4 regions of the Symplocastrum torsivum genome follow, and region 4 is predicted to be linked to each of the others. Evidence: riboswitches for the same ligand, from Rfam matches in the RefSeq annotation. Region 4 holds a riboswitch; each other region holds the start of a gene.
What was found. Region 4 has a riboswitch for cyclic di-AMP ahead of AC5JL3_RS28220 (glycosyltransferase). Riboswitches for the same ligand answer to the same signal wherever they lie in the genome.
Positions count from the first base shown of each region.

Region 1 (7,310 bases), on a different contig from region 4:
TAAGTAGCTAATAGTCCTAAAAAAGAAGGTATTAAAGCTTTTACTTTTTGAACCTTACAGTTACTAATAGTCACTTCGACTAAAGCTTTTTTAATTCAGTTCGTTGGTGCTGTGTGTTTTTTTCCTGAGAGCTTACTCTCTTTTAAGTTGTTAGCGGCTTAACAAGCTTAAAATAAGATTAAGGCTTTAATGATGCAATTAAAGTATCTAAACCTACAGCAGGGTAATGAATACAGACTTTTTTAGTTAGCTGATAGTTTGAGTTCATATAGTAAAATAGGGTTCTTTATCTTCTTCCATTAGATAGGATAAAGCTCAATTTGTATCTAATCCAAGGCAGAACTCAGGAGAAGGGTTCTCTTCCTTCCCTACTCCCTTGTGTTGGGGAGGAAATTGTGAGGAACTATGACACTTTTGCCAATTATTAGACAAGCTGTTGCACAATAGCGCTACAACTTTTGTTTTATACTTCGATGCGAATTTTAAATCGGCCTCCTCAGTCAGAGACGGAGACAAGAAACCGCATCCTCCAGGCAGCGCAACGTTTGTTTGCACGTCGGGGATATGACGGTACAACTACTCGCGATTTGGCTCAAGCGGCTGGTGTCGCAGAAGGCACGCTGTTTCGCCATTTCGAGAATAAGAAAGCAATCTTAATCGAAGTGGCAACGCAAGGCTGGGTAGAGATTCTCACGGATTTGCTGACAGAACTCAGCGAGATGGGTAGCTATAAAGCTGTCGCCCAAGTGATGCGGCGACGCATGATGCGGATGCGTGAAAACGCTGACATGATGAAGGTTTGCTTTATGGAAGCGCAGTTTCATCCAGAATTACGCGATCGCATTCAGTCAGACGTGATCATGAAAATGACCGATGTTGCAGAAGCCTTCTTCCAAACAGCGATGGATCGAGGCATCTATCGTCGCACCAACCCCAAGATAGTCGCGCAGGTGTTCTTAGGAATGTTTGCTGTTGCGGGTTTCAGTCATGAAACCATTATGGAGCCAGGAGCCTCCCCCCAAGCAATGCAAGAAATGGCAGAAGGAATTGCTGATATTTTCCTCAATGGCGTCTTAGCAAAAGATTAGTTACCAACAACCATCAACCACCAACCCTCAACTAACCACCAACATTCGTGCTTGTTTAATCCATCCTGCTACTTCCTCCACAGGAGGACAGAGGTCACGGCGTTGCAGGGTTGCCACTTGCAGCCGTAAAATTTGTTGATGCAATTTATGGGTAGGAGTCTGAGCAAGCTGAGTTACAGAACAAATCCCAGCGTGTAACAATAGCCCACAATATTGGCAACCGATACCGGAGACACGCGCTAAATCTGCCAGAGCAACCCATTTGTTCACGTACTGAACTTTTATTGACAACTGACTTGCCAGTGCTTGTCGTGATTGTGATGTGCTGGCTTCTTGTAGCAGTTGTTTTGTTGTTGTAATGCCCAATTCTCTAAGCTTTGATTGGTCTTGAACACTTAATCCAGGCAATTGCTCAATCGACCAATCACAAGCTTGGATAGCACGGCAATGAGTTTTTTGTTTGGGATACATCCCGACTCCCTCAAAATTTATTTATAATTTAATATTCTGGCAAAAGAGAAGCCTTCATCCTTTCAGATGGAGAATGTATCGTTATCCGCCGAGAGCTTGTGATACCGAGTTCTCTAATATAGATAAGCAACAGCTCAAAGCATCATGGTAGCTTATAGGCAACAACCTGAACGATTGGTGCTTGGCAATGCAAAAACCAGTCTCCGCAATGCCTCCGCAAGAACCTGAGAACAAGTGCTTAGGCTGCTTATTCATGAAATTGGAAACCATTCCGAGTCAGACGCAGAAACCGTCACAATCTACGACAACAACACCAATTAATCTGCACTTGACTATCCAATTCAACGAACAGCGGGAGCAGTTGCTTGAGGGTCGCGTTAAATTTGGACTAAAAGGTGGCAAACTGAGCGTCAAGTTGAAGAATGGCAAAATTTCCTTGTCATCGAGTCACTTATCTGGCTCCTGTAAGCTTGCCATCCAGCAGGAGCAACAGCAAGAAGACTCTGAAAATCAAAGTGATAGAGAAGCTTCCATGGGTAAGGGGAAACTCGAAGAAAAAACAAACCCCAGTCCCAAAAAAACAACCGAGAGACCTGATAATGTTCAGTTCACTACTTGCCAGACAAGAATTAAAGGTTCAGAAGAAATTCCAGTTTGGGTTTTTGGAGTAGAGCCAAGTGAACCTGTGTTGAAAGGGTTACTCAAAAACGCCTTACTAGCAACTATCAATGTAAAAGCCAAACCCTGCTATGTGGAAGCAATCTTTCATGTCTTGCCACAAGATGTCTGTCTGACTGAGGCTGAAGGACTCTGGCCACAAAACATCAGCAAGAAACGCCGTCTAATCATCGAAAGAGCGATTGTTCGTCACTTTTTCAAGCGAAAATTAATGCCTTATCTGAGTCGGCAACAATTACGATATGACTAATGACGAATTTCGCTTGGAAGTTCAAGACCTTATCCAGCAAATTATGGGAGCAAAAACAGAGAGCTTTTCTGAGCTAGCGGAAATTGCTGATTTAAATCTTACTGAAGATTTTGTTGGTGTCGATCTCAGTGGTGAAGATCTAAGTGGCGACGACCTAAGTGGTGTTGACTTGAGGGGGGCAAACCTGAATGAAACCGACTTGAGTGATGCTGACCTTAGTCTTGCTAACCTGAGTGGTGCCGACCTCAGCCTTGCTGACCTCAGTGGTGCTAACTTGATTAGTGCCAACCTAAGCCGCGCTGAGCTAATTAGTGCTGACTTGATTGGAGCTGACCTAAGCGGTGCTGACCTAAGCGGTGCTAACCTCAGTGGTGCTAACCTCAGTGGTGCTAATTTAATTAGTACCAATTTGGTGAGTGCCAACCTAAGTAGTGCTGACTTGAGCCGTGCTGACTTGAGTGGTACTGACCTTAGAGGTGCAAAATTAATTAGTGCAAAATTGATTGGGGCAAAATTAATTGGTGTCAACCTAATCCGTGCGAATTTAGTTGCTGCTAAATTGATGAACACTAACTTAAGTAGTGCCCAGCTAAGCGGTGCTAACCTGAGTCGTGCTGATCTAAGGAATGCTAACCTGAGTCGTGCAAATGTACAAAAGGCTAGGTTTGGGTATAACGTAGGGCTTTCTGATGAAATGAAGCTTGACCTGATACGACGAGGGGCAATTTTTGAAGATTCAACTCTAATCACGCCAGGATTTTGAGTTGTTTTTTAAATAAGGCTGACAGCAGAAATTACTTCACAACTTCTTCACAGATTTTATCTAGATAAAGTGCCATATTCTGCGAGACTGATTAATCGTAACAACATCTTCAGGAACTATAAAAGTAGTTAATCAAATGACTGAACAGTTGTTTGAGTCTAGTAATACTAATAACGAAGAACAAACAACAAATAACACTTTTGAACTGAAGCCTCGTGCTAGCTTGGTAGGCAACCAACTGAACGATTTATTTGATGCTTGGCAATGCAACAACCTCTCCCCTCATCGGCTCAGGAAAGCTCGCTTGAGAACCGATGTCCAGGCTGCCTATCCATGAAACTACAAGGAACTCCCGTTCAGCCTGGTCAGATTGACCTGTACTTAACGATTAACTTCAACGAGCAGTGTGAGCCTCTAATTGGGGGTCACGTTAAATTTGGCTTAAAAGGTGGAGAACTCAAGCTAAGACTGAAAAACGGTAGTATTCCCTATGAGTTTCGTGAGTTATCGGGTTCCTTAAAACTTTCTCACCGCCAACAAGAGCAAGACTCTCAAGATAATCAAGCACAAAAGACTGTAGAAAGTTCTGTTATCCAGAGCGAAGATAACAGTTTAGGGAAAAGGGGGACAGAACTCACTGAAGACAAAACCAATCCGTCTCAGTTGGTTGCCTTTCAAGTAACGACGAAGGGTTCACAGCAGAATCCCGCCTGGGTGTTTGAAGTAGAAACAGGTGAGCCAATTTTGAACGGCTCAATAAACAATGTAAAGTTAGCAACCCTAAAAGCGATCGCCTTACCTTGCTATATAGAAGCAACATTTGAAGTCTCACTGAAAGATGTCTATCTGACACAGACGCAGGGACTGTGGTCGCCAAACATTAGCCGAAACCAGCTAGCAGTCCTAGAAAGAGGAATTGCCCAACTGTTGCTCAAGCGAAAACTAAAGCCTTATCTCAGTCGGCAACAACTACGATATGACTAATGAAGAATTTTGCCTAGAAGTTCAAGACCTGACCCAGCGAGTGATGGAGTGCCAAACCCAAGCCTTTCTGGAATTAGCGAGGATAGCTGACCTAAATCCGGCTGAAGATTTTGCAGGTAGCAACCTGAGCGAGGCAAACCTCCAAGGGATAAACCTTAGTGGCGCTAACCTCCGCAGTACCAACCTGAGCAGGGCAAACCTCAGTAATATCAGCCTTAATAACGCTGACTTAAGGGCGGCAATTTTGAGCGAGGCAATTTTGAATCAGGCTGACTTGAGCCATGCCGACTTTCGAGGAGCAAACCTCAAGGGAGCCGACCTCAGCCAAGTTAACCTCAGCCATGCGAATCTCACTAATGTCAACCTCAGCCATACCAACCTTAGTGGTGCTGACATTAGAGTGGCTGATCTAAGTGATGCGATCTTAAGTGATGCAAATTTGAACGGGATAAATCTGAAAGGAGCTGATCTAAGTGGGGCCGTCTTGAGTGGAGCAAATTTAAAAGGGGCTGATCTAAGCGCAGCTATCTTCCGGGGTACTGACCTCAGTGGTGCGGTTTTAACAGGTGCTGACCTTAGGGGAACAGACTTGAGAGTCGCTGACCTCAGCGAAGCAAATCTTGACAAGGCAAACTTGAGAGTCGCTGACCTGAAAGTGGCTGACTTGAGTAACGCTAACCTCCGCGAGGCAAACCTAAAGGGTGCTGACCTGAGTAATGCTAACCTCAGCGAGGCAAATCTTCAGGGAGCAGATTTGAGCCATGCCAACCTCAGCGAGGCAAATTTTCAAGGAGCAGACTTGAGGCGGGCAAACCTAGAGGAGGCAACGATTCATAGTGCCGATTGGCGCAATACTAATCTAGAGGAAGCAATAATTAACGGTGCTGACTTGAGTACGACACTGCTTGAAGGGGCAACAATCAACGAGGCGACACAACTTGATGCTAAATGGCATCTAATTTGGGAAATTGTCAATCAGGGAGCAGAAGGACGAGATTTGACAGATGCTGACCTCAGCCGTGCCGATTTATCTATGGTCAACCTTCAAGGAGCAAGATTAGTGAGAGCTAACTTGCGCCATTCTAAGTTGCTGAGGGCTAACCTCATTGACGCTGATTTAAGTAGTGCTAGCGTGAAAAATACTGTATTTGGAAACAACTTAGGAATTTCTGAGGAAGCAAAGCTGGATTTGACCCGGCGAGGGGCAATCTTTGAAGATTCGCTTGATGCTAGTGAGACGTAACTCAATTAGCGATCACTTATTTGAAATTGAAGGGCGGGATGCCGATTTTGTTAATTCTCTTGTATAACTGCCGCCACCTAGGTTAGGACATCGACGGGAGGCTATGCGCCCTAGCCGGAGCCTATTCGACTGAAAGCTGACCGCTCTTAAGCTGACTGCTGAAGAGCTATAATTCAATCCCTAAGGGGGTTTGAGCCGCATAAACGGTTAATGTTAACTATTTCTTTAGAAAGAACAAGAATCCGGAAAAACTGTGTTATTCTTCATCCTTAACTAGAGTAAGTCAGCCTAATCCAAAAGCTTCGCCAACACGTTCATCTGTAAGCAAGGTGAAGTAAGGAACGGGGGAACCATTCTTGGGGGCGTATTCTCCAACTTTTAAGTAAGTAGAGAGGGGCATCTCTCAGCCCTAGCCCGTCAGCTAACTCCGTAGGCATTGAGAGGAGACCTCTGAAAAGATCGGCATTTTTTAGCAATGTCTTGATTTTGTCAGTTTCTCCGGCTGGTACTGCTCAGTTTTGTGTACCTGTTGTTGAGTCTGAGGCATTGCAATATGTTGTTTCAGCTAAATTTGGCAGCGATCGTCGCTGTCGCTGGACAAGCTACCTGGAAAAAAGCAAAACCAGTACTTGTAAGAGATGTAGTTTTGCTGCCTGCCCTAGGGTTTTTGGGAGTAATTCTGCTGTGGTGGTTTACTGCAACATTCTTAACAGAATTAATGCCCACCCCGCTTCAAGCACTTCTCGATAGCGCAGAATACGCCAACCCGTTCTTTCGGAAAGGCCCTGGTAACTTAGGACTCGGTTGGTTATTGCTGGCAAGTCTGCGGCGGGTATTACTGGGATTTTCGTTGGGTGCGGCTGTGGCAATTCCTTTGGGATTTCTGATTGGGATGTCCAGAGCAGCGATGCTAACTCTCAATCCTCTGATTCAAGTCTTTAAGCCTGTATCACCCTTGGCTTGGCTACCGATCGCACTCGCCATCTTCAACCTGGCAGAACCTTCAGCAATTTTTGTTATCTTTATCACCTCGTTGTGGCCGACGATTATCAACACAGCACTCGGCGTATCCAGCGTTCAAAAAGATTATCTGGATGTTGCCCGCGTTCTAGAAATGCCTCGTTGGCGACAGATTACAAAAATCATTTGGCCGGCAAGCTTACCTTACATCTTCACTGGCTTGCGGATTAGTTTAGGAATTGCTTGGCTAGTCATCGTCGCTGTTGAAATGCTCACCGGTGGTATTGGCATCGGCTTCTTCGTTTGGGATCAATGGAACCGCTTAAACTTGAGTTCCGTGTTCTTGGCAGTGGTTGTGATTGGTGTAACGGGGCTAGTGCTTGACTACATTTTGGGCAAAATTGAATCTCTAGTCACTCACCGACGACCCACTGCAACTACCAACTAAATCTACGCCTCACTGACATTGCGTAAATTTCAGCTACGGTCATAGCTGAATCGTTACTGCTAGCCATTCATCATAAGAACTAACAACATTAGTAATACCGCCATGAATTCTTTGAACCGACGAAGATTTCTTGAACAAATGGGCGCATCGGCAGCAGGATTCGCCTTGTCATCTTGTGCCATTAAGGGAGTTACCGCACCCTATGGACTCTCGAAAACTGCCGAAGCTGTCGAACCCGTTGTAGATCCTAGCAGCCTGGAAAAACCCAATCTTACAGTAGGATTTGTCCCTGTTAATGACTGTGCGCCATTTGCGATCGCCTGGGAAAAAGGCTTCTTTCGCAAATACGGACTAAACGTCACCCTCAGCCGCGAGGCAAGCTGGGCAAACTCCCGTGATGGCATCATTTTTGGGCGTCTTGATGC
Region 1 is NZ_JCACKQ010000133.1:23,980-31,289, forward strand. It holds gene AC5JL3_RS33905 (TetR/AcrR family transcriptional regulator) at 474-1,088, shown strand; gene AC5JL3_RS33910 (DUF4332 domain-containing protein) at 1,116-1,559, opposite strand; gene AC5JL3_RS33915 (hypothetical protein) at 1,813-2,487, shown strand; gene AC5JL3_RS33920 (pentapeptide repeat-containing protein) at 2,480-3,250, shown strand; gene AC5JL3_RS33925 (hypothetical protein) at 3,387-3,587, shown strand; gene AC5JL3_RS33930 (hypothetical protein) at 3,584-4,234, shown strand; gene AC5JL3_RS33935 (pentapeptide repeat-containing protein) at 4,227-5,477, shown strand; cyclic di-AMP (ydaO/yuaA leader) riboswitch at 5,771-5,927, shown strand; gene ntrB (nitrate ABC transporter permease) at 6,031-6,885, shown strand; gene AC5JL3_RS33945 (ABC transporter substrate-binding protein) at 6,988-7,310, shown strand, end outside.
Region 1: it holds a riboswitch for cyclic di-AMP, as region 4 does, so the genes downstream of both, ntrB (nitrate ABC transporter permease) here and AC5JL3_RS28220 (glycosyltransferase) in region 4, are expected to answer to the same signal.

Region 2 (7,310 bases), on a different contig from region 4:
CGTTTGACCCTAGCGATCCAGTCGGGTATCTCAACAGCTTTGAAATTAGAGCCAATGCTCCTAAATCGTTCTTCATGTCTTAAATTCATCAAAGCTTTATACACGCTTTATACAAGCTTTTCAAAGGTCAGTGCTGAGTTTTGAATTAAGACCCTAAACCTTAAACTTCTTCGCGGAGCATTCTATGACAAAATCTACTTCTTTTTCTGACAAGACTAATTCTCGAACCGTTAATGGAGCAGGATTTCTCGAAATTGAAAATATTGTAAAGTCTTACCCCAATTCAGAGGGTGGGGAGCTGGTTGTTTTAGATAATGTCAATCTCACCATTGCTGATGATGAATATATATCTCTAATTGGTCACTCTGGCTGCGGTAAATCAACGCTACTCAAGATGGTCGCTGGTTTGGAAAAGCCAACTTCCGGAATGGTACGACTGGAGGGCAAAGAGGTTCGTAAACCTGGCGCAGAGAGGATGATGGTGTTTCAGCACTACTCTCTCCTGCCGTGGCTGACAGTAACCGAAAATGTCCGGTTAGCGGTTGATGAAGTACTCAAAAATGCTTCTCCTGTTGAGAAAAAGCAGATTGTCAGCGAACATCTGGCAATGGTGAATTTGACGCAAGCGGCGAATAAATATCCGGATGAAATTTCTGGTGGAATGAAACAACGAGTAGGTATTGCGCGAGCGTTAGCGATTCGTCCTAAAATGTTGCTGATGGATGAACCGTTTGGGGCGCTTGATGCACTAACTCGCGGTAAATTGCAGCGACAGGTACTCGACATTTGGGAGAACAACCCGCAAGCGGTAATGATGGTAACTCATGATGTTGATGAAGCTCTGTATATGTCCGATCGCATTGTGATGATGACGAACGGACCTAATGCTAGAATCGGAGAGATTTTGGAGGTACCTTTTCCCCATCCACGCGATCGCCAAGCACTACGCGAATCAAAAGACTATTTTGAATTGCGTAACCATGCCTTGAACTTCCTGGATCGATATTTCAACCAAGACGAGTAGCGTACAATCCCTTAACTTTATTTTTGAGTGGGCAGCCTAATTCAATCACAAGCTGACAGAATTTAGCTGTCAGCTTTCGGTTGGGAGCGGAGGAACCAATTTTTGGGGCTAATCTCCGGCATGAGAGAGGCATCTTCCAGTTTTAGCCCGTCAACAAACTCCGTCGGCGATGCTAGGAGTACCAAGACTATCGCTTTTGTAACAAAAAGCAATTGGAGTCTCCTTACAGATACCTCTATGTTCTGGGACACAACTGAGGTATCTGTTCTTGACCCACCTCTCACTTATCTATCGTTTTCTTCTAAGAGAGGTTAAAAACAGTGAACATCAAGCCAATGTTAGTGCGTCTTGAAGGCGCGATGGATCGCAATGATTTAATTGAACAAATGGTGTTGCTGCCTGAACCCGCTTCAGCGGCTGCCAAGTGGTCAAACTCTACAAAATCGGTAAACCTGGTTGTTGGCTACAATGCCTCTCCTAGCAGTCAAACGGCTTTGGACTTGACGATGTGGATTGCTCATCAAACTCGTTTGGTTACACAAAAGCAAGTCACGGTTCAAGTTGTCTACGTCGTTGATGAAAATCAAAAGAATCAGTATTCAGATGGCTTGAACACGGCTAGTGCTAGCGACTTGTCAAAACATCAGTCGCCATCAGAGTTGTTAAACACATCGTTAAAGAAGTCTAAGCTATCTGTTTTGACCGAAACCCAACCCCAAGCCTTAGCTACATCATCAAAGAAATCAGTAAAATCACGCCGTCCCAAAGCCACCTCTTGCCAAGCAGATTCATTTGAGCAGGCTGATCGAATTTTGTGGCAAGCACGTTGTTTGGCTGAAGAATGGCGGGGTTCCTTCAAAGCGCATCTACGGTTTGGTGACGTGGCAAGTGAACTGAGAGAAGTTGTTGAATCAGAAGCGGCAACTCTACTGTTCTTGGGTTGTAATTCGGTTAGTCATCCGATCATTCAGCAACTAGGTACCCATTTCCCCTGTTCAGTACTGGGTATTCCCACTGGATTGAATTCGGACTTACGCTGACTACCGGAATCAACTGTTACGTTGACACTCCTCCGGCTAATCAGCCGTTGAAACCAATAGGCGATTTCTCTCGTGCCTCTCGCATCTATTAAGGAACGAGGGACTTCATCCTGCTTTGCTTTCACAAATTTGGCAGCCTATAACTTCAGACAGAGAGCTTAATTTCAAAATTTGCGTTACATTACTTAATATAAGACGAAAAGAAACAACCAAGTCGTCAGGAAGCTGATCAGTAACCATGCAAAACGCACCAACACCGCCGATTACAGATCCAGCAGATCGCAATGCTTGGAAATCAGGTTTCACACCCCAAGCGGAAAATTGGAACGGTCGCCTCGCCATGATTGGCTTTGTCGCCGCACTGCTGACCGAATTATTCACGAACCAAGGTGTTCTCCACTTCTGGGGTCTTCTATAAGCCGAAAGCATCCGTATCAAGAGCAATCCTTTAATACAGTAATCAATAAAAGGAATCAAACCAATGGCTAACGTACCAACACCACCAATTACCAATCCTGAAGATCGCAATGCTGTTAAGTTTGGCTTCAGCCCACAAGCCGAAATCTGGAACGGTCGCCTTGCAATGCTGGGATTTGTCATCGCTATCGGGATTGAGCTATTTTCAAACGAAGGCGTTCTGCACTTCTGGGGCTTGATGTAAGTCGAATAGAACTGACTAATTAATCAAGGTAAGGAGAAAAGCAAATGACTAACGTACCAACACCAACACCACCTATTACCAATCCCGAACAACGCAACGCTTGGGTAGGCGGATTTAGCCCACAAGCAGAGATTTGGAACGGGCGGCTAGCAATGCTCGGATTTGTGATTGCGATCGCTATTGAATTCTTCTCTGGACAGGGTGTATTGCACTACTGGGGACTGATGTAATTTAAGCGCGTCTCGAATTTAGTAAAAACCTGGGGGTTGACTAAAGCCCTCAGGTTTTTCGCAAATCTATTGAGCGCTGTGACCTAACGGATAGTTCAGGTGATCTGGTGTCGCTTGAAAGTGAACGTAGCGTTCATCAATATCGAAAGCTTTTGCTAAGAAACCACCTGGGATGAGGCAGTACAAATAATAAACCCAGACCCTATTGATCTGGGTTTTAGTAAGTCATAAGCTAGTCAACAGTTTTCGAGATTGCTGGCTAGCGGTTTACAGATAAAGTTTTAACTTAACGCTACGACTCAGGCTTAATCCTGATTACTTACTAAGTTAGCCAGAAGTTGTGAATAACTTGTGAATGACAACTATTTAATTTAAATACTAGGACTTATAGCAGTCGCCAAGGCAATTAGGACAAAGTCAATTACTGAAACCTAGACCAGTTAATCTTTTTCCTTCTGCATAAAAGCCCTCTGTCCTCTGCCGTTTGCTATACATGACAACTCTACTGATAGGGTGCCTTAAATAAGGTACCCTACTACTTTACTAACCTTACTCTTAAAAAATTTATCAGACTCCTGGATGAGATTGATAAATCTTTTACCGAAATGCCCTAATGTAGATGGCTTTGGATAATGTCATTAATTCTGGTTTCCAATTCTAACGGATAGTTCAGGTAATTTTGTGTTACATGAAAGCGAAAGTAGCGTTCATCCATATCGAAAGCTTCTGCTAAAAAGCCACCAAAGCCACGCGCCCGTTTATCTATTTCTAAGAAAACTTCCAACTGATTGGACTGGAGTGCGAAAACGACTTCCAACTCATCCAAACGCCCCCGGTAATTGCCAAAAGGTCGAAACTCAAACTCTTGAACAAATGGATACTGACTCCCGAAATGCGGGTTGTATTCACAATCAACTTTATAGAGTTGAAAGCCAAGGTTCTCGATCGCGTTGAGTACTTGCTGCATCAACGGGTGTGGACGCACCTGGATGTAATCTGTGTCTTTTGGGTCTATCGCCGTAGAAATATCCAACCCAGTCCGCAGATAAACGGGTTGATCTCGCATCGTCAGCGGTGTCTCATAGGGAAGAGGGAAAGAAAAGGGGATAACCTTGGCTTCTCTTGGCTGTAAGTTGAAGCGTTCTGAGAGGCGATATTTTACCAATATGCACTCCTCAGTCACGGTGCGATCGTCAACTTCCCGTTTGTATTGCGTACCAATATACAGGTAGATATCGTCAATCTCTTGCTCAACATCCCCACCTGTGATATTGACTTCACCATTGAGTAGCTCACCGGGAACGAGTAAATCATCGAACAGACGAGCATCTACGGTTGCTGCACCGATTCCAACCTTGGCTAAAAGCTTCTTGAACCTTGACATGGGTTTGTCCTCACTCGGCGATACCATCTTAGTTCAACAGGAAAAAGACTGTGTGCGATCGCAAATTGCGGCAATAACTCACCAGTTACAAAAGGAGCAAGAGATTTTGTGAGTGATTAGGACAGGTGAAAAACTTTCTCGTCCGCTGTACTAGCTACTCTTATAAATATCCTTAAAGATAAAAAATAACCGCTGAGTTATCTCAGCGGCAAGTCATTAAACCAAGCTGTCACGCACAGCAATTATTCAGCTTAATTAGTCTTATACAGCAGCAGGCTCAGTCGGTTGGGACTCCCAAACATCGTTAGTTTCAGTGTTAGCTTGCTGCTCACTAGAAGCTTCAATCCCTGCCGCAGGCTGCTGGCCTAGATTGAGCTTAACTACACGATTTTTAGCCGCTTCTACCTTAGGCAGTGTCAGCGTCAGAATGCCATTCGTGAAGTCAGCTTTGACTTGATCATTTTGAACGGCAACAGGTAGAGGAATCACACGCTGAAACTTACCGTAGCGGAACTCAGAGCGGAAGAAGCCTTTTTCTTCAGCTTTCTTCTCATAGCGATGCTCACCAGTGATTGCAACAGCTTCACGAGTTACGCGAACATCCAAATCCTTGCCTTCAACGCCAGGAATTTCCGCCCGCAGAATTACGCAATCTTCCGCATCTTGAACTTCGATTGCAGGCTGCCAAGTTCTAAACGTGTCGTGATTAACTCCAATCATTTCATCAAACATTTGATCCATTTGACGGCGTAAGGTTTCCATTTCTTGGAACGGTTGCCAACGAATCAGTGCCATAGCTGAATTTCCTCTCTTGCTCTTGTGCATCAACCTTCACTTCACACTCTTCTATAATGCCGAGTCTAAACCCTAGAGTCAGTTAGGGAAACCGCATCTGGTTGGTAGAATTAACCAGACTTATTGAGTGATGTACTGTTTACTTGAAGCAAAACCTACGTGTTAAGAAAAGAGCATTGAAGGGATAAGATTTCTACTTCCTACTAACACCCAGTTCAATCTAATTAAGAGTATTAGTATTGCTTTCCCTATCACTCACCCCTTCATCACCCCACCCCTCCTGTTCATTAAAGAGTTTGAAGTTCTGTAACCTCATGTCTCAGGGGATGAAAGCGCTGCGGTAAACTAGCCCTTGATCCTGAGTCTCGCTTATTGAGTGGAGAACTCTCGTTTGGAGCCGTTATTAAATGTCTCATAGCGTCAAAATTTACGATACCTGCATTGGTTGCACCCAGTGCGTTCGGGCTTGCCCCACAGACGTCCTGGAGATGGTTCCCTGGGATGGCTGTAAAGCAGGTCAAATTGCTTCATCACCTCGCACAGAAGACTGTGTAGGTTGCAAGCGGTGCGAAACGGCTTGTCCTACTGACTTTCTGAGCATTCGGGTATACCTCAGTAATGCTGAAACTACCCGCAGTATGGGTTTAGCATACTAACCATTCCGTCAAGACTTCTCAGTTTTTACGGTTATGGTGCTGCTATAGCAAGCGTCGATAAGATGCGTTTAGATTTTGATTTCATTGAGGAAGCCCTGTGCCTCCTCTTTTTTTTGTCTTAGTGTCATTCCTCTGGTGAAGGGGATTGGGTTGACAATCGAAAAATTAGGGAAAAGTTTTTGCTCGATAAAGATTTGCTCTAGTCGTAGACACTGCAACCTTTTCGTCTCTGGAGGAGTCTCTACTCCTTCCCTCTTGCCTTGACGTGTTATCAAGAGGCAAGTAGGTTGTAAAACATGGTGCGAAGCGAGGAGTGATGTTGTAAATGTGTGGAATCGTTGGTTATATCGGCACCCAAGCGGCTACAGATATCTTGATGGCAGGGTTGGAGAAACTAGAGTATCGAGGTTATGACTCTGCCGGAATCGCGACGGTTTGGGAAGGAGAACTGCACCGCGTTCGAGCGAAGGGAAAACTTCACAACTTGCGTGAAAAGCTAGAGAGCCTGGAAAATCCAGCGCGACTTGGCATTGGACATACTCGCTGGGCAACTCATGGTAAGCCAGAGGAATACAACGCTCACCCGCATACAGATAGCGCAGGGCGAATTGCGGTGGTGCATAACGGGATTGTTGAGAACTACCGAGAGTTGCGTGAGGGGTTAAAACAGCAGGGGTATGAGTTCCGCTCAGATACTGATACTGAAGTGATTGCTAATTTGATCGCGGAACATCTTGCTAACTCCTCAACCTCATCTCAAAACGCTAGCCCTCTCTTAGAAGCCGTGCGGCAGACGGTGAATCAGTTAGAGGGAGCTTTTGCGATCGCAGTGATTTCTGTTGATTACCCCGATGAATTAATTGGCGCACGGCAACAAGCACCATTAGTTGTCGGATTTGGTCAAGGTGAATTCTTCTGCGCCTCAGATACGCCAGCAATTGTGCCTTACACTCGCGCTGTTCTGCCTCTCGACAATGGTGAACTAGCGCGGCTGATGCCGATGGGGATTGAAGTCTATAACCTAGAAGGCGATCGCCTAAAAAAAACCCCTCGTACCCTCAACTGGAATCCTGTTCTCGTTGAAAAGCAGGGATTCCGACACTTCATGCTCAAGGAAATTTACGAGCAGCCTGGAGTTGTGCGGACGTGTCTGGAGGCTTATCTCAACAATGATTGGAGCTTGGAAACAGATGATGGTACACCGCCACAGGCATTCCAGCCACCGATTCAGCTAGGCATCCCAGCATCACTCTATGAGAACTTAGAGCGAATTCAGATCCTCGCCTGTGGTACCAGTTGGCACGCTAGCTTAGTCGGAAAGTACCTGCTCGAACAGTTAGCAGGGATTCCCACAATGGTGCAGTATGCCTCAGAGTTTCGCTACGCACCAGCACCACTCACTCCCAACACCCTGACGATTGGTGTTACACAGTCAGGAGAAACGGCTGATACTCTGGCAGCGTTGGAGATGGAACAAAAGCGTAGAGCAGAGTTGCTAGCTCCCTATCAGCCACGACTCC
Region 2 is NZ_JCACKQ010000133.1:32,306-39,615, forward strand. It holds gene AC5JL3_RS33945 (ABC transporter substrate-binding protein) at 1-83, shown strand, start outside; gene AC5JL3_RS33950 (ABC transporter ATP-binding protein) at 185-1,024, shown strand; cyclic di-AMP (ydaO/yuaA leader) riboswitch at 1,082-1,208, shown strand; gene AC5JL3_RS33955 (universal stress protein) at 1,345-2,064, shown strand; gene AC5JL3_RS33960 (chlorophyll A-B binding protein) at 2,303-2,482, shown strand; gene AC5JL3_RS33965 (chlorophyll A-B binding protein) at 2,546-2,725, shown strand; gene AC5JL3_RS33970 (chlorophyll A-B binding protein) at 2,770-2,955, shown strand; gene AC5JL3_RS33975 (sporulation protein) at 3,566-4,339, opposite strand; gene AC5JL3_RS33980 (Hsp20/alpha crystallin family protein) at 4,601-5,134, opposite strand; gene psaC (photosystem I iron-sulfur center protein PsaC) at 5,542-5,790, shown strand; gene glmS (glutamine--fructose-6-phosphate transaminase (isomerizing)) at 6,116-7,310, shown strand, end outside.
Region 2: it holds a riboswitch for cyclic di-AMP, as region 4 does, so the genes downstream of both, AC5JL3_RS33955 (universal stress protein) here and AC5JL3_RS28220 (glycosyltransferase) in region 4, are expected to answer to the same signal.

Region 3 (7,310 bases), on a different contig from region 4:
AACTTAGCAAATTTTCCTCCTCCCTTACCTGTTAACTTGCAAAATATCCTGACAATTATTTGTAATAATCGACTATAAGCCCTTATAAAAATACCGTTCATAGAGTCTTTATTCTGTGTGTCAAAATTGCTGAATAAAACAGCCTACAGCGAAAGAGATGCAATTTTCATTTAAGGTTTAATAATATATAGAGCAATTCTCGTTGAGAGTGAGGTACATCTAAGTCTCTTACCAATTCCCTGCGGGTGCGCTTCCTCATCCGGAGGGAGCCTCCGGATGCCAGCGTCACCCAATTCCCAATTCCCCATTCCCGAAGACACAGACTATGGTTTCAAAATCCACGCCGATTAACGCCTCCCCATCTTACCAAGAGTCTATTCAAACCACCCGCCTCGCTGAGAGTTCACCTAGCAATATCAAGCGTGTGGGTGTGATTGGTGGAGGGCAGCTTGCCTGGATGATGGCGGGTGCAGCTAAGGCTTTGGGAATTGAACTAATCATACAGACCCCCCATCCTACTGATCCAGCGGTGGCAATTGCTTCGGACACAATTTTTGCGCCAATTGATGATGCCACCGCGACGGGTGAAGTTGCATCTCGTTGTGATGTCATCACGTTTGAAAACGAATTCATTAATTTGCCAGCTTTGATGCCGTTGGCACAGCAGGGTGTTTGCTTTCGCCCACGCCTAGAAGCCTTAGCACCGCTTTTGGATAAATATGATCAACGCTGTTATCTAGAAGATATTGGCTTACCTCAGCCAGAGTTTATGACACTTGCGGGAGACGTTGGCAATGAGGAATTAGTGTCTCCTGCATCTTCTCTTGCACCGATGAACCTAAGCGAGTTAGAGTTTCCGCTCGTCCTCAAGGCGCGACGCCACGGCTATGATGGGCAAGGCACATTTGTTGTTAAAACTAGTACTGACTTACAGGACATTTGGCAAAAGCTAGGATATGCGCCAGTATTGCTGGAAAAGTTCATTCCTTTTGAACGAGAGTTAGCAGTGATTGCTGCACGTTCTGTTACTGGGGATGTGTTGGTTTACCCAATGGTAGAAACTCAGCAGGAAGAACAAGTTTGTCGTCGTGTTATTGTTCCGGCACAGATTAGCTTAAGTGTTGTAGAAGAGATTAATGCGATCGCACAAACTCTTCTTAACAGTCTTGATGTTGTCGGTGTCTTTGGGATTGAACTCTTTCTCACTACGAGTGGCAAGGTATTAGTCAATGAAGTATCACCCCGCACTCATAATTCCGGGCACTTTACCCTTGATGCTTGTGAAACATCTCAGTTTGAACAGCAACTGCGGGCAGTTACGGGTTTACCCTTAGGAAGTCCTACACTCAATTGTGCTGGTGCCGTAATGGTAAATCTTTTGGGCTATGAACACTCCCAGAGTGGCTACCTCGACAAACGGCAAGAGTTAGCGAGTGTCCCTGGGGCTTTTGTACATTGGTACGGTAAAACGGAATCCCGTCCTGGACGCAAGTTAGGTCATGTCACCGTTCGGTTGGACTCTCAACAGCCAACTGAGGCACAAGCCGTTGCTAAAAAAATTGAATCCCTCTGGTACAGCTAATAAGCTGTTATGCAGTCACCTATTGAACTAATCGGTTTTAGGTTAAAGGGTTTTCCCTTTACCTTTCACCCTTCCCCTTTAACCTTTTTCCCATGAATGCATAATGTAACTTAAAATGCATAGCCGCTAATTACTCTAATCCCTGCACTGTCACTAACAAACCCGTCTGAGTTGCTTGCTTAAGGTATTCCTCAGCCATGCGGTGCGGTATGTTTAGCCGCACAATTTCTCGCTCACCTGTTGCAAACCGTCTTCTCACTTGGAGCAGATTCATCTCTTCTTCAACGATACTTTGGAGAAATTTTAGCTGCTCAACTGACAGAGATATCGTTGGTTCAAGATAGATATGGCATGATAAAGACTCTGGTTCACCTAGTAAAAGAACTGGTTCTGCAATAACAGGATCGAAAATATAGGCAGCAACACAAAGACCATTCATGTAAGCTTTTTTTAGCTCTTCATTAGAGTTTAGAAAATACACGCTACGCTCACAACTTTTACAAAAACGGCGGCTAGCATCTGCCGTTAATTCGAGTTGATCGCACTTGTTTGGACATTTGAAACTGAAATTGCAGTTTAGAATAGCTTCAATCTTGTTCATAATTATAGGGCGAGAGTTCAGTCTCTAACGTAACCTCTACAACCCATGTCCAAGCAAAAATAACCTATTTTATGAAAGGCAAAAGGTCAAATTCTTGACGAATCTCTAAGAGTGAACGATCAAGCAATGGTTCAAAATCGAGAAACGGGACAAAGCACTCCCGCTTACGCGACTTTGACCACATCGAAATCTATTCTGGCAATAGTTGCGGCAATACAAAGAAAATTGAGGTATACAACCAAATTACCCCATGCTCTTTTATCAAGTCGTCGTACATCACACGAATCGCAGGGCTGATAGTTGGATCTTTGATTGTGCGTAGGTGATCACGAAACTTGTAGTTGCTAGTCCACCAAGTTAGTGGGAGAATCTTGAGTTCGTCATACATACTTGTATCACAACCGTATACAACGTGTGAAACATCATGCGCCAGCAAAATTTTTGCAAACTCCGGAGGCAGTTTTCTAGGATCAGTGACGTTCGGATTTAGAGCATAGTATTCCTCTAGCCCATCCCGAAGAGTCTGAATGCTATTTTTGTCCGTGTAGTGAGGGCGGGACATTACCTTATCGGCTACTCTATTTCAATACGAAACAGTTTCGTAAACTATAGTAGCACTCATGAGTGATATCACAAAAAAATTGCCGGGAAGACCCCGCAGTACTCAATCTCATCAAGCAATGTTGCAAGCAACCCTAGAATTGCTGGCAGAAGTTGGTTTTGAGGCGATGAGTATTGATGCGATCGCTACTCGTGCTGGAGTGGGCAAGACAACCATCTATCGACGCTACAACAGCAAAGAAGAACTAGTTGCTGATGCAATAGAGAGTGTCAGGCAAGATGTTGTAATTCCGGATACTGGTAATCTCTGGAGCGATATTGATGCGTTAATCGAGAATGCTGCCCAGATCACGCTTAGTTCTCTAGGGCGACAGACGGTTGCGATGATTATCAGCAGTGCATCAAGCAACTCTCAGTTTGCTCAAATTTACTGGACAAAGTATCTACAACCTCGGCGACAAGCCTTTGCTATTGTGCTGGAACGGGCAAAAGCGAGAAATGAAATTCAGGCAGATTTAGATCCTGGGCTAGTCTTCGATGCAATGAGTGGGATTATGCTCTATGCACTAATCTTTCAACCTACGACTGAATCGTGGGAAGCCTACGTTCGTCGTGCTTTAGGTCTGTTCCTGAGAGGGGCTTCTAATCGCTCCTAAAAATTTTACGCCTTGACCTCTTGACAAAAAGATGCAGGAACCTTTAACGTTTGATTTAATTGAACTAGGTAGCCTAATCTTGTCTGGTACTCATACCCATCGTTGTAGAGTAAGAGCCAGCTTAGAGCGGAGGAACCAAATCTTGGGGCTAATCTCGTAACTTGAGAGAGACACCTTCCAGTCTTAGCCCGTCAGCTAACTCCGTCGGCATTGGGAGGAGTACCTATGACACAAGCTTGATGTAAGCCGTAGTCTCAAGGGTCTCCTAAGTGTAGAGCTGTAAATGAAAATATCAGCTATATGCTCCTGCCTGTCTCATCAAACCCCTACAGATTAACAAAGGCTAAGACGATGACTTACAAAGAATGGAGTCTGCTCATCAAAAAAGAGCTGAACCGTATCGCAGTTGACTATGTTGACCCGTCAGGGCAAGTTTATAGTGAACCGTTCTGCTTCTATACTCTTGATGAGGCATTAACCTACGGAAAAATGTGCATTGACCACTCCATCCGCTCAAAGGTATCCGGCAACAAAGGAATTGTGGCTGTTCAAAACTCAGCTATTGGTTAGGTAATTGTAAGGTGTGCTGCGCTTCTTAAGGAAGGTCGTGTGTTTTCTGGAGGAAACGCAGCAGCTAGCAGAGTGAGTCAGTGAATAATCAGGACAGCGATCGAGGCACTTCATCAAAATTGAGGTCAGTAGGATAAAGTTAGGGTTCTTGTTGCCTAACTGCAATTTGGACAAGATTGTACTCTTGAGAAATTTACATCTCACGAAGGATTTTGCTCCCCTCAGGTGAAGTGCTAAGATAGCAAAAATAAATTCAGTAAGTCAGCCTAATCCAGTTTGCGCTTACAACATTCACTAAACTGTAATGCGATCGCTGGAGCGGAGGAACCAAATTTTGGGGCTTATTTCTGACCTTGTGTCTTCTTAAAGTAGGAGACAAAGAAGAAAGGGACATCTCTCAGTCCTAGCCCGTCAGCTAACTTCGTAGGCATTGAGAGGAGACTGAAGAGTCAGCATTTTCTACTAATATGCGTGAACTCTTTCAGTGTCCTTGGCTGGTATCTGTTCGCATCGTTGTACCTGCCTCGCTCCTGAAAAAGGGTTGTCGTACTCTAAACTTCTGGTGTCTGAGGCAGGAAAAGTTGCTATTAGGTGAAAAACTCCCATGTTCCTGACTCAAAAGCATCTTGTAATCCAAGAAATTGACAAAGTTTTGGCAGATTATCCAGAACACCCTTATCAAGCTGCCTTCTCGATTGAGGAACTGCGCCAAAAGTTAGTTACTCATGTTCTTAAGCATATCCCTGCTGAATGCATGGTCACAGAGATTGAGCAGAAACAACTGAAGAAACCCAATTCTCTATTCCTCACCAAGGAACAACGGCTACGCATTGATGTTTTGATTCGCGGGAGTATTCTGCATCTCCTCCGAGAAAACGCCGACTGGATTGGTCACCGCATTCATCAAGCGAATAACTAATCCAAGAAAAATTTCGGCTAAAACTACACTGAAAACTAAGAGATTCAGACATGATTGAAAAGAAATACCTTTACAACAAAGGGGTCAGCTACAGAAGCTTCTTTGTTTGCCCAATCGTACACCCAAACGGTTACACCTACAGATGTCTTCGTCCTCAAGATAACCCAGAAATTCAACTGGGAGGGGGGCTATTTGCTAGTATTGCGGAAGCTCTAGAAGCTGGGAAGCGATACTTGGATCGGGAGTGGCAGTATCAGCATGAACTGAGCCATTACAAGAGGTTATTGGAGACTCAAACAATTTCCAACGAAGAGTATCACTTGAATAAGTGTTCCCTTGATCAAGCGATTTGGGGACTGTCCTAACGGGACTTAAACAAATTTCAAGCCCAAACGAAGCCCAAAGCAGCGATGTTCGCAAAGCACCCAAGTAACCCTACGCGTACGCCACCCCAAGGAAAGAAACAGCCCAAACTGCGGCTCTTCCAATTGCGCGATGTTGTGGCATGAAACCTTCGTGAGACATTGTGCTACTTGCTTCATCCTTGTGTTAATCGCTCAGAAGCCTAACGGTCAGTTACAACCAGATTTTAGCCTGCACAAACCCTTCCTCGGCGAGAGAGATTCGCTCTTCCAAACACCGCTATCAAGATGATCGCCACAACGCAATTCAGGAGAGCGTATGCGACAGGGGACACCCCAGTTATAAATAGTCCCCACACGTTCAGCAAACCATGAAAAAGCGCCACTAGCAAAATACTGCCTTTAGTGCTGTTATAAATCCAGGTATATATAAAAGCATCTGCCACGATGCTGATAAACCAGACAAAAGGAAACTCAGTCATCAAACTCCTGCTGTGCCAGTTCTAGTTTTAACCAGTCACGATCAATTAACGGGACTTAAACAGATATCAAGCCCAAATAAAGCCCAAAGCCGCTTTGTAAGCTAAGAATACGTCCTGGTTGTGGTTGAGCCACTCCACAAAACGGAAGGACATCGCTGTCCGAAACGCTTCTAATGCGTCAGTAAAGGTGTTTAAAGGTTTCGATGCCCAACGCCTTCTTAATCCTCCAGTTTTTGTATGCCATAAAACAAATGTATAAGCACAAAATACAAGCATGAAATGGCGTATTAGGCTGCGAGAATCTCTAACTTGATATTCAGATAGCCCTAACCATCCTTTTGCTTCCCGGTAAAAAACTTCCACCCAATTCCTTTGACCATAAGTAGTTACTATCCATTCGGCTGTGGCAATGGATGAGTCAACATTTGTAATAAAATAGTCAATATCACTAGAAGAGTCGAAGGTTGAGGCATTCATGACGATAGCAATTGTTCTCGTTCCTTCTAGCTGTGGCAGTTCAACTTCAACCGTTGCCACCCAAACGGTTTTCGGTTTATCTAAATTGAGTTGAATAGGGGTAAAACCCTTAATAGGCAAGGACTGCGCTAACTTATCTAGGCGAATCTCTTGGAGTTTATTTGCCTCGGTTTGAGTTATCACTTTGCGGTTTTTGGCTAATCCGCCTAGATACTTAAGTTTCCTTTTTTCCAGTTCCAATAGAAACGTTGTGTTATTTCCATAGCCGCCATCAATTAGTACGATACCGGGTCGATATCCTCTTATCAAGCTGCGATCAATTAAACTTAAGGCTAGCTCCGGCTTTTTCTTGAATTCAATGTCTTTTTTTCCCTGAGGTAAAGAACTGGCATGTTGATATAACTCTATATCTAACGGTAGGCTTTTTTTCCCATCATATAGATGGGTTGTTACCACTACTATTCCGTTATCGGTTTTCCCAATTTCTCCAATGTACTGCCGTCCCACTCCCGCTGTAAAATTGCCACTTTTTCTATGCCCTGAGTCATCGACGATTAACGTGAATCCTCGACTTATCCGGGTTTGGCTGCACTGATTCATCACTTTCAGGCGGCGCTCATTTATCTCTTGGGCTTCCCAGGGCGCTTCCGTCAAAAAGCGGATGCGCCGCCTCGGAGGTTTCCTCCGAATTTAGGCGCACCAAGGGTGTAATCGGTGGTAAGTCACTCCTACCGCGTTCGATGCCATTTGAGACAGGTTTTTTCGCTCACTTTCCCCTAATAATTCCCCGACATAGTTCCTAAACTCCCGTTTTTGCGCTTGATGGCTAAAGATATCATCAAAGCGTTTACACCATCTATCGAAGCAAGGGGGCATGGCAGCGGGAGTTGTCTCTTTCATGACTCAGACTTTAACGTGAGATGTTTGCCATACCAAGATTATACCTTTATTTGTTCTTGTTTTTCGTTTAAGTCCCGTTAACCGATCGACTAGTGGAGAACAGTAATGTTAGATATCGATGAAATGGGACAAAAAGAAATACACGAACTGCTACATAAAGTAGGATATGGACACCTCGGCTGCATAGGCGAAGGACATCC
Region 3 is NZ_JCACKQ010000010.1:1,420-8,729, forward strand. It holds gene AC5JL3_RS02810 (FkbM family methyltransferase) at 1-101, opposite strand, end outside; gene AC5JL3_RS02815 (5-(carboxyamino)imidazole ribonucleotide synthase) at 326-1,582, shown strand; gene AC5JL3_RS02820 (hypothetical protein) at 1,713-2,021, opposite strand; gene AC5JL3_RS02825 (hypothetical protein) at 2,374-2,745, opposite strand; gene AC5JL3_RS02830 (TetR/AcrR family transcriptional regulator) at 2,804-3,400, shown strand; cyclic di-AMP (ydaO/yuaA leader) riboswitch at 3,505-3,625, shown strand; gene AC5JL3_RS02835 (hypothetical protein) at 3,752-3,970, shown strand; cyclic di-AMP (ydaO/yuaA leader) riboswitch at 4,258-4,415, shown strand; gene AC5JL3_RS02840 (hypothetical protein) at 4,575-4,889, shown strand; gene AC5JL3_RS02845 (hypothetical protein) at 4,940-5,254, shown strand; gene AC5JL3_RS02850 (hypothetical protein) at 5,479-5,733, opposite strand; partial or broken gene AC5JL3_RS02855 (IS701 family transposase) at 5,800-7,110, opposite strand; gene AC5JL3_RS02860 (pyridoxamine 5'-phosphate oxidase family protein) at 7,216-7,310, shown strand, end outside.
Region 3: it holds a riboswitch for cyclic di-AMP, as region 4 does, so the genes downstream of both, AC5JL3_RS02835 (hypothetical protein) here and AC5JL3_RS28220 (glycosyltransferase) in region 4, are expected to answer to the same signal.

Region 4 (7,310 bases):
CACGATCGGTATTATCCTAGAGCTGATTTATGAAACAGTGGAATTCTTCCGGGAAGTGCCGCTGTGGCGTTTTTTGACGGATACGGCGTGGACACCCCGTTTTACAGACAAACAGTATGGAATTCTTGTCCTGATTAGCGGTACGTTTCGCACCTCGCTGATTGCAGCTCTTGTAGCGTTGCCCCTTGGTCTTTTAGCAGCAATTTATCTGAGTGAGTATGCCTCTCCTAAGCTGCGTCGCTGGTTAAAACCGGCTCTCGAAATTCTAGCAGGCGTGCCGACTGTTGTATTTGGCTACTTTGCACTGTTGACTGTGACCCCTTTTTTACGGTTATTCATTCCTGGATTGCAAGGATTTAATGCCTTGAGTGCTGGCTTGGTTGTCGGGATATCAATTCTCCCGGTTGTTGCTTCCCTGAGTGAGGATGCGATTTATGCCGTGCCGCGAAGTCTAAGGGAAGGTAGCTATGCGTTGGGGATGACCAAGCGTGAGACTATTACAGGTGTTGTGTTACCTGCTGCACTATCGGGAATTGTCGCTTCATTTGTTTTAGCAATTTCCCGCGCAGTTGGGGAAACGATGATTGTTACCGTTGCGGCTGGACAGAACCCGCAATTGGGACTTAACCCGTTCGTCGCTGTTCAAACTATGACTGCCTACATTGTGGCAACGAGTAAGGGAGATATTCCAACAGGTTCGCTTGAATACAGAACACTGTTTGCTGTCGGGATGACCTTGTTCTTGATTACCTTAGTTCTGAACATCTTTACCTTTTGGTTTGTCCGTCGCTTCCAGGAGAAATACGATTAATGGCACAAGACGCACAACCTGTATCGCAAGCTGTTTCCTCAGAAGATGCAAGGTTCAAGTTAAACCTACCTAAGCGCTATAACTTTGATCGATTATTTGCGATCACTGCACTTGTTGCCACCCTAGTTGGCTTGATAGTGTTACTACTCTTACTCATTGATGTTCTAATCGATGGTCTTCCTCGCTTAGATTGGCAGTTTCTTACTAGTTTTTCCTCTCGCCGTGCTGCGAGAGCTGGAATTCTGGCACCCTTGGCAGGTAGTATTTGGCTGTTGTTCTTAGTTGCTTTGATTTCCTTCCCCCTAGGAGTTGGCGCTGGAATTTTTCTAGAGGAATACGCAACGGATAATATTTGGACTCGGATTATCGAAATCAACATCGCTAACTTAGCCGCTGTTCCTTCAATTATTTACGGGTTACTGGGTTTAGGCGTTTTTGTACGCTTAATGGAACCGATTACTGGAGGACGTAGTATCTTAGCCGGGGCTTTAACCTTGAGCTTGTTGATTTTGCCAATCATCATTGTGGCAACTCGCGAAGCATTGCGGGCAATTCCAGGAAGTCTACGTCAAGCGGGTTATGCTCTAGGAGCAACGCGCTGGCAAGTGATTCGGGAGCATACCTTTCCCCAGGCTCTACCCGGTATCTTGACAGGTACAATCCTTGCACTTTCACGCGCGATTGGAGAAACAGCACCGCTAATTGTTGTTGGTGCTTTAGCCTATATTTCGTTCACCCCAAATGGATTGCAAAGCCAATTTACAGCTCTACCGATTCAGATTTTTGACTGGGTTTCCCGTCCTCAAACGGATTTCCATAATAATGCAGCGGCAGCAATTATCGTTTTGATGATTTTGCTATTGCTAATGAATTCCACAGCAATCTATCTGAGAAATAAGTTTCAGGTCAACAGATAGTTAGGTATCAAATATTAGACTTTTTCTCACATCGATACCTTGCTCCTAACACTGCTTTTCTTTCTATACTTTCTTGATTCTATGCAGCCTAAATCAGTTACCAATTCTTATAGTTCATCGACAGCTACAGATGAAGCTGTTTTACGAGCGGTAAATGCCTCTGTTTACTATGGCTCATTTTTGGCAGTTCAGGATGTCTCTCTTGATATTTTCAAAAACAAAATTACAGCTTTTATTGGTCCTTCAGGTTGTGGTAAGAGTACACTACTCAGATGCTTTAACCGCTTGAATGACTTAATTTCTGGAGCACGGGTGGAAGGGAGAATTACGTTCCAAGGCGAAAATCTCTACGACAAAAAGTTTGACAACCGCATTGAGGACGTGCGTCGCCGCATTGGTATGGTCTTTCAAAAACCGAACCCGTTTCCCAAGTCAATTTATGAAAACATTGCCTTTGGTGCCCGTATCAATGGCTATCAAGGCAATATGGATGAATTGGTTGAGCGAAGCCTTTCTCAAGCCGCTCTCTGGGAGGAAGTGAAAGATAAGCTCAAACAGAGTGGTTTGTCGCTGTCTGGAGGTCAACAACAGCGTTTATGTATTGCACGCGCTCTAGCAATTCAACCTGAGGTGCTACTGATGGATGAACCTTGTTCTGCTCTCGATCCCATCTCCACACTTAAAGTCGAAGACTTGATGCACCAGCTTAAGGAGAAGTACACGATTGTGATCGTGACTCACAATATGCAGCAAGCTACACGAGTAGCTGATATGACTGCCTTTTTCAATGCCAAAGCAACTGATAAAGGTGGGAAACAGGGCTACTTAGTTGAGTTTGACCAAACAGAAGTTATCTTCCAAACACCAAAGGAAGAAGCAACACGGGATTATGTAAGCGGACGCTTCGGTTAAGCTACTGATAAAGCAGCTTCGCTATCAGCGTTCACTCGTCAGCTTTGGGGGCAACCACGAAGGATTGCCCCTACATTTTTAGGCGATTAGTATGCAGCGCTAAAAGTTCTTAGGCGGCTACTTGAGAGGTTTTGGCAGAAACAGGCGCATTTTGAGAAATTAGTTTCTCATACAGGCATCCAAGCCAGGATGCCACACTATCCCAACTCATGGCAATTTCTACCCGTTGCCGACCTGTTTCCCCAAGTTGCTCTCCCCAAGCCGGGTTTTCGAGGATACGGTCAATTGCTTCGGCAAATGCGGCATCATCTTTGGGCGGTACAAGTAAACCTGTGACTTCTGGCACGACGGTAAACTGCAAGCCTCCAACCTTACTGGCAACGACGGGTGTCCGACAAGCCATTGCTTCAATTGCCACTAGACCAAAGGGTTCATAATGACTAGGTACGACACAAACATTTGCGGCGGCGTAGTAAATCGGTAAGTCGGATTCGGTAAGTCGTCCAGGGAAGGTAGTAATTGCTTCTATACCCAGTTCTTTAACAATACTCTGGATGCGATCGCGTTCAATGCCATCGCTCTCTCCCGAACGAGCACCACCCCCAATGATCAATCTCAAATCACTAGTTCCACGCAACTTAGAGGATGCGATCGCTCTTACTAGTGTCTCAATTCCCTTACGCCGATCAAACCGTCCAACATACAAGGCGACTTTCGCGTCTTCAGGAATCCCCAACTCACCCCGTGCCGTCAGCCGATCAACTGAACCTAAACGCTCAATATCAGTGCCACAGGGAACCATTTCAATTGTTCCTTGGGTAGAAACGAGCTTACGCATGTGTTCCCCTTCTTGGGGACTCGTTGCAACCACGGAATCCACAGTTTCTAAACAGGTTTTTTCTACCGCTAAGCGCGTTGATGCGATCGCAGGTAAGTCACTAACTGACCGATACTTCACCGCTCCTAAAGAGTGGTAAGTATGTACCTGTACCAAAGATTGGTGCTTTTTTAATTCCATCCCAACCCAAGAAGATAACCAATAGTTGGTATGAACTAAGGGATATTGAATACCTTCTTGTTTCTGGAATGCTAGAAATTGCTGAACAAACTCTGGCAGGTAGTTAAAGACAGTATCTCGACCAATAAACTTTTGTGGGCCTGCTGTTAAGCGGATTGTCCGACAGTTCGGTGCATGTTGAACGATAGCGGATTGATCAGGACTGATTCGACGGGCGAACATGTCCACAGACCATCCTTGCTGAGCGAGTGCTAATCCAACTTGGCGCACATAAACGTTTTGCCCTCCAGCCTCTTCTTGACCAATTTCCGCTGCTGGATCGCCACTAACAGAAATTAAGGCAACACGATTCTTTTGATTCACGAACATAGTAGATTTTCACCTCATGGGTAGCTTCCCTGCCTCAGACCCAGGAGTTGACACGAAAATTTCGGCTCCTCAGAGTCTACAGGCAGGTGCAACGAAGCGGACAGTTACCAGCCAAGGACACTGACGAGAACACACAATAAATCTAAAGTGTTGTACTTTCAGTCTCCTCTCCATGCCTACGGAGTTAGCTGACGGGCTAGGACTGAGAGATGTCCTTCTCCTTATTTCCCCCGTTCTCAGAACGAAGTGAAATTGGAAGATTTGCCCCAGGAAATGGTTCCCCCGTTCCAGATTCTGCTTGCGAAATGAACCTTTATTGAAGCAGAAAATAAATTAGGCTGACTTATTACTATGTATGATTATATTAGTATTTTTTAAATAAATCAATATCTCACAAAATTTCTTTTTCTGAAGATTTGCTACTTTATATGGCGATATTCGCCTGAGCTAAGGAACATGGATTAAACAATTTACCAACGGCAAAGCCTGTATAGGCATGGGACGGTCATACTTCTACCCAAAGAATTGAGGTTTATAAATCCATGTTCCCTAACAGTCAAATCAGGTTGTCTCATGCGCTGATTATCAAATTGATTTGAAGGGAAGCTGGGCGAACCTCAAGGATAAATCGGGGAAATTCAATAATAGTGTTCTGATGCAACATGAAAACACTAATAGCTCTCTGTTCTCCTCAATGCTGTATCAGATTTTGCTTTTCTTCAGACCTTGTTAAAAAGGTAGAAAGCTCAATAAACGTAACTTTTCCTTTGCACTTACTCCCCATTCCCCACTTCCTCCTCCCTCTTTCCACTGATCCCTGAGTGCGCCAATCCAAGATAGGATCAGTTCTAATTTTGAAATTTCATTTGTCGTTAATCATGCATATGAAGCGCTACTTGTCACGTCTTCTTGCCCTTGTCTTGGTTGCTGTCATCGGTCTGATGGGATGTTCCTCAAACAGCAGTACCACGGGATTGACTGGGGATTACCGTCAGGATACATTTGCCTTGTTGCAGAGTTTGAGAACAGCGATTGAATTACCGGAAGATGCACCAGAGAAGGCAGCAGCGCAAGCAGAAGCGCGGGGGAAAATTAATGACTTTGCCTCTCGCTATCGTCGAGATAGCTCTGTCGCAACACTTAGTTCCTTTACCACGATGCGAACGGCATTAAATTCTCTGGCAGGTCATTACAGCTCTTATCCCAACCGTCCTCTCCCGAAAAAATTGAAGACACGCTTGGAGCAGGAATTTCAACAAGTCGAGAATGCTCTGAAGCGAGGGTCATAAGGAAGCGACACAAATGTGATCGCGATAACTTAAGCTTAAAACACCAATGGGGTAAGGGTTTGAGCAGTCAAACCCTTCTTTTTTGTGAAAAAATCCTCTTAAGATTGTCCGGAATCGTGAGCCAGAGCCACGAAAGGAAAATTAGCTGAAAAATGTTATATTTGCCGATCTGTTAGCAGTCTGCTAAGACTGAGGACGCCCACGTTCAATTCTTTTGTGGTTTGTAGGAATGTCAAATGGTTTTCTGAAAGGGACGCGATACAGACAGCGTCTCTATCGTGCCGCAGTTGCCACACTCGTGACCACTAGTAGTCTAGTCAGTCAGTCTTGGTGGTTGACGCAAACAGCTCAAGCTCAAACACAGGCATATTGCCAGTTCTCCAACGCGGCGATCGCTGAAAAAGAAAACTTACGAGTCAGCGCCCTAAAAGGCAATGCAGATTCCGATAAACGCTACAAAGCTCTTTTAAAACAACACGCTGACTACTTGCGGCAATGCCGTGATCGCACTTGGCCGAATACCCAAGCCATTTGGTTGCGCTTGTACCCTTGTGATGTTCGTGCAGGATCGATCGATGAGATTCTAGATCGCATTGTTAACCGAGGCTACAACCAAGTCTACGTTGAGGTGTTTTTTGACGGTCAGACACTCTTACCCGTATCAGAGAATCCAACACCTTGGCCCTCAGTTATACGAACACCTGGAAGCGAGAACGTTGATTTATTAGCTCAGGCGATTCAAAAAGGGCATGAGCGGGGGTTACGGGTGTATGCCTGGATGTATACGATGAATTTTGGCTACTCCTACGCCCAGCGTTATGATCGACAAGGCATACTCGCTCGCAACGGTCGAGGCGAAACCAGCTTATCCTTCGTCAAGGATGGCTCCCAAGCCTTCATTGACCCTTACAGCCAGCAAGCCAAGACTGACTACTACCAGCTCGTTCAAGCGATAGCAAAGCGACGCCCTGACGGCATTTTATTTGATTACATTCGCTATCCCCGTGGTTCAGGCAGCGATTCCGTTGTTACCAAAGTCCAAGATTTATGGATTTATGGAGAGGCGGCACAAAAAGCACTGTACGATCGCGCCCTCAACAACAAGGGACGAGAACTCATCGCCCGCTATATCCGTCAAGGTTCGATTAGCGATGGCGACATTGCGGCTGTAAATCAACTCTACCCAGGTGAGGGGCCTGCCCTCTGGCAAGGTCGTACCCCCTCACCGACAGAGACAGTTGCCACGCTCAAATGGCAACTGTGGCAACTCAGTGTTGCTCACGCTGCCCAAGGTGTCATTGACTTTCTCTCTTTAGCCACCCTTCCCGCTCAACGCAGTGGAATCAAAGCAGGAGCCGTATTTTTCCCGGATGGGAATCAAGGTGTCGGTCGAGGTGGATATGACTCCCGACTCCAACCTTGGGATCGATTCCCCGGTTCAATTGAGTGGCATCCAATGTCTTATGGTGTCTGTGGTAATAGTAATACTAGCTGTATCGAATCGTTGGTCAAGCGAGTTGCGGATCGAGCGCCTGGTAATACTCAAGTCATACCTGCACTGGCAGGCACTTGGGGACGACCTGTGAGTAATCGCCCATCCTTAGAAGCCCAGATGCAAGCAATCCGCCGTGTCGCTCCGCAAATCAATAGCGTGAGCCATTTTGCTTATTCCTGGCAAGACCCTCAGTCTGATCGCGATCGCAAATTCTGTCAGATTCAGTAGTTACTAGCTATAGCAGATGGCAGAAGGCTTGACTTCTGCCAAAAGCTGGTGCTTTTTGGCGACATGACAGTCAGCAAGGGTTTAAGCCTCTCCACCAAAATCTTTGATTTGGTGGATTGCATTGGTAACAGGTCTCGTTGCTCTCACCATATTGCATCCATAAAAGCCGTCTGCCTTCTTCACGCTTGCTAAGTTGCTCTAGAGACAAGGGGGAGCAATACTCCCCCAAGGTCTAAGCCACCACAAAATTCACCAGCTTGCCAGGGACAAC
Region 4 is NZ_JCACKQ010000115.1:139,439-146,748, reverse strand. It holds gene pstC (phosphate ABC transporter permease subunit PstC) at 1-811, shown strand, start outside; gene pstA (phosphate ABC transporter permease PstA) at 811-1,728, shown strand; gene pstB (phosphate ABC transporter ATP-binding protein PstB) at 1,810-2,640, shown strand; gene AC5JL3_RS28220 (glycosyltransferase) at 2,750-4,027, opposite strand; cyclic di-AMP (ydaO/yuaA leader) riboswitch at 4,186-4,336, opposite strand; gene psb27 (photosystem II protein Psb27) at 4,912-5,316, shown strand; gene AC5JL3_RS28210 (family 10 glycosylhydrolase) at 5,546-7,039, shown strand; gene leuS (leucine--tRNA ligase) at 7,272-7,310, opposite strand, start outside.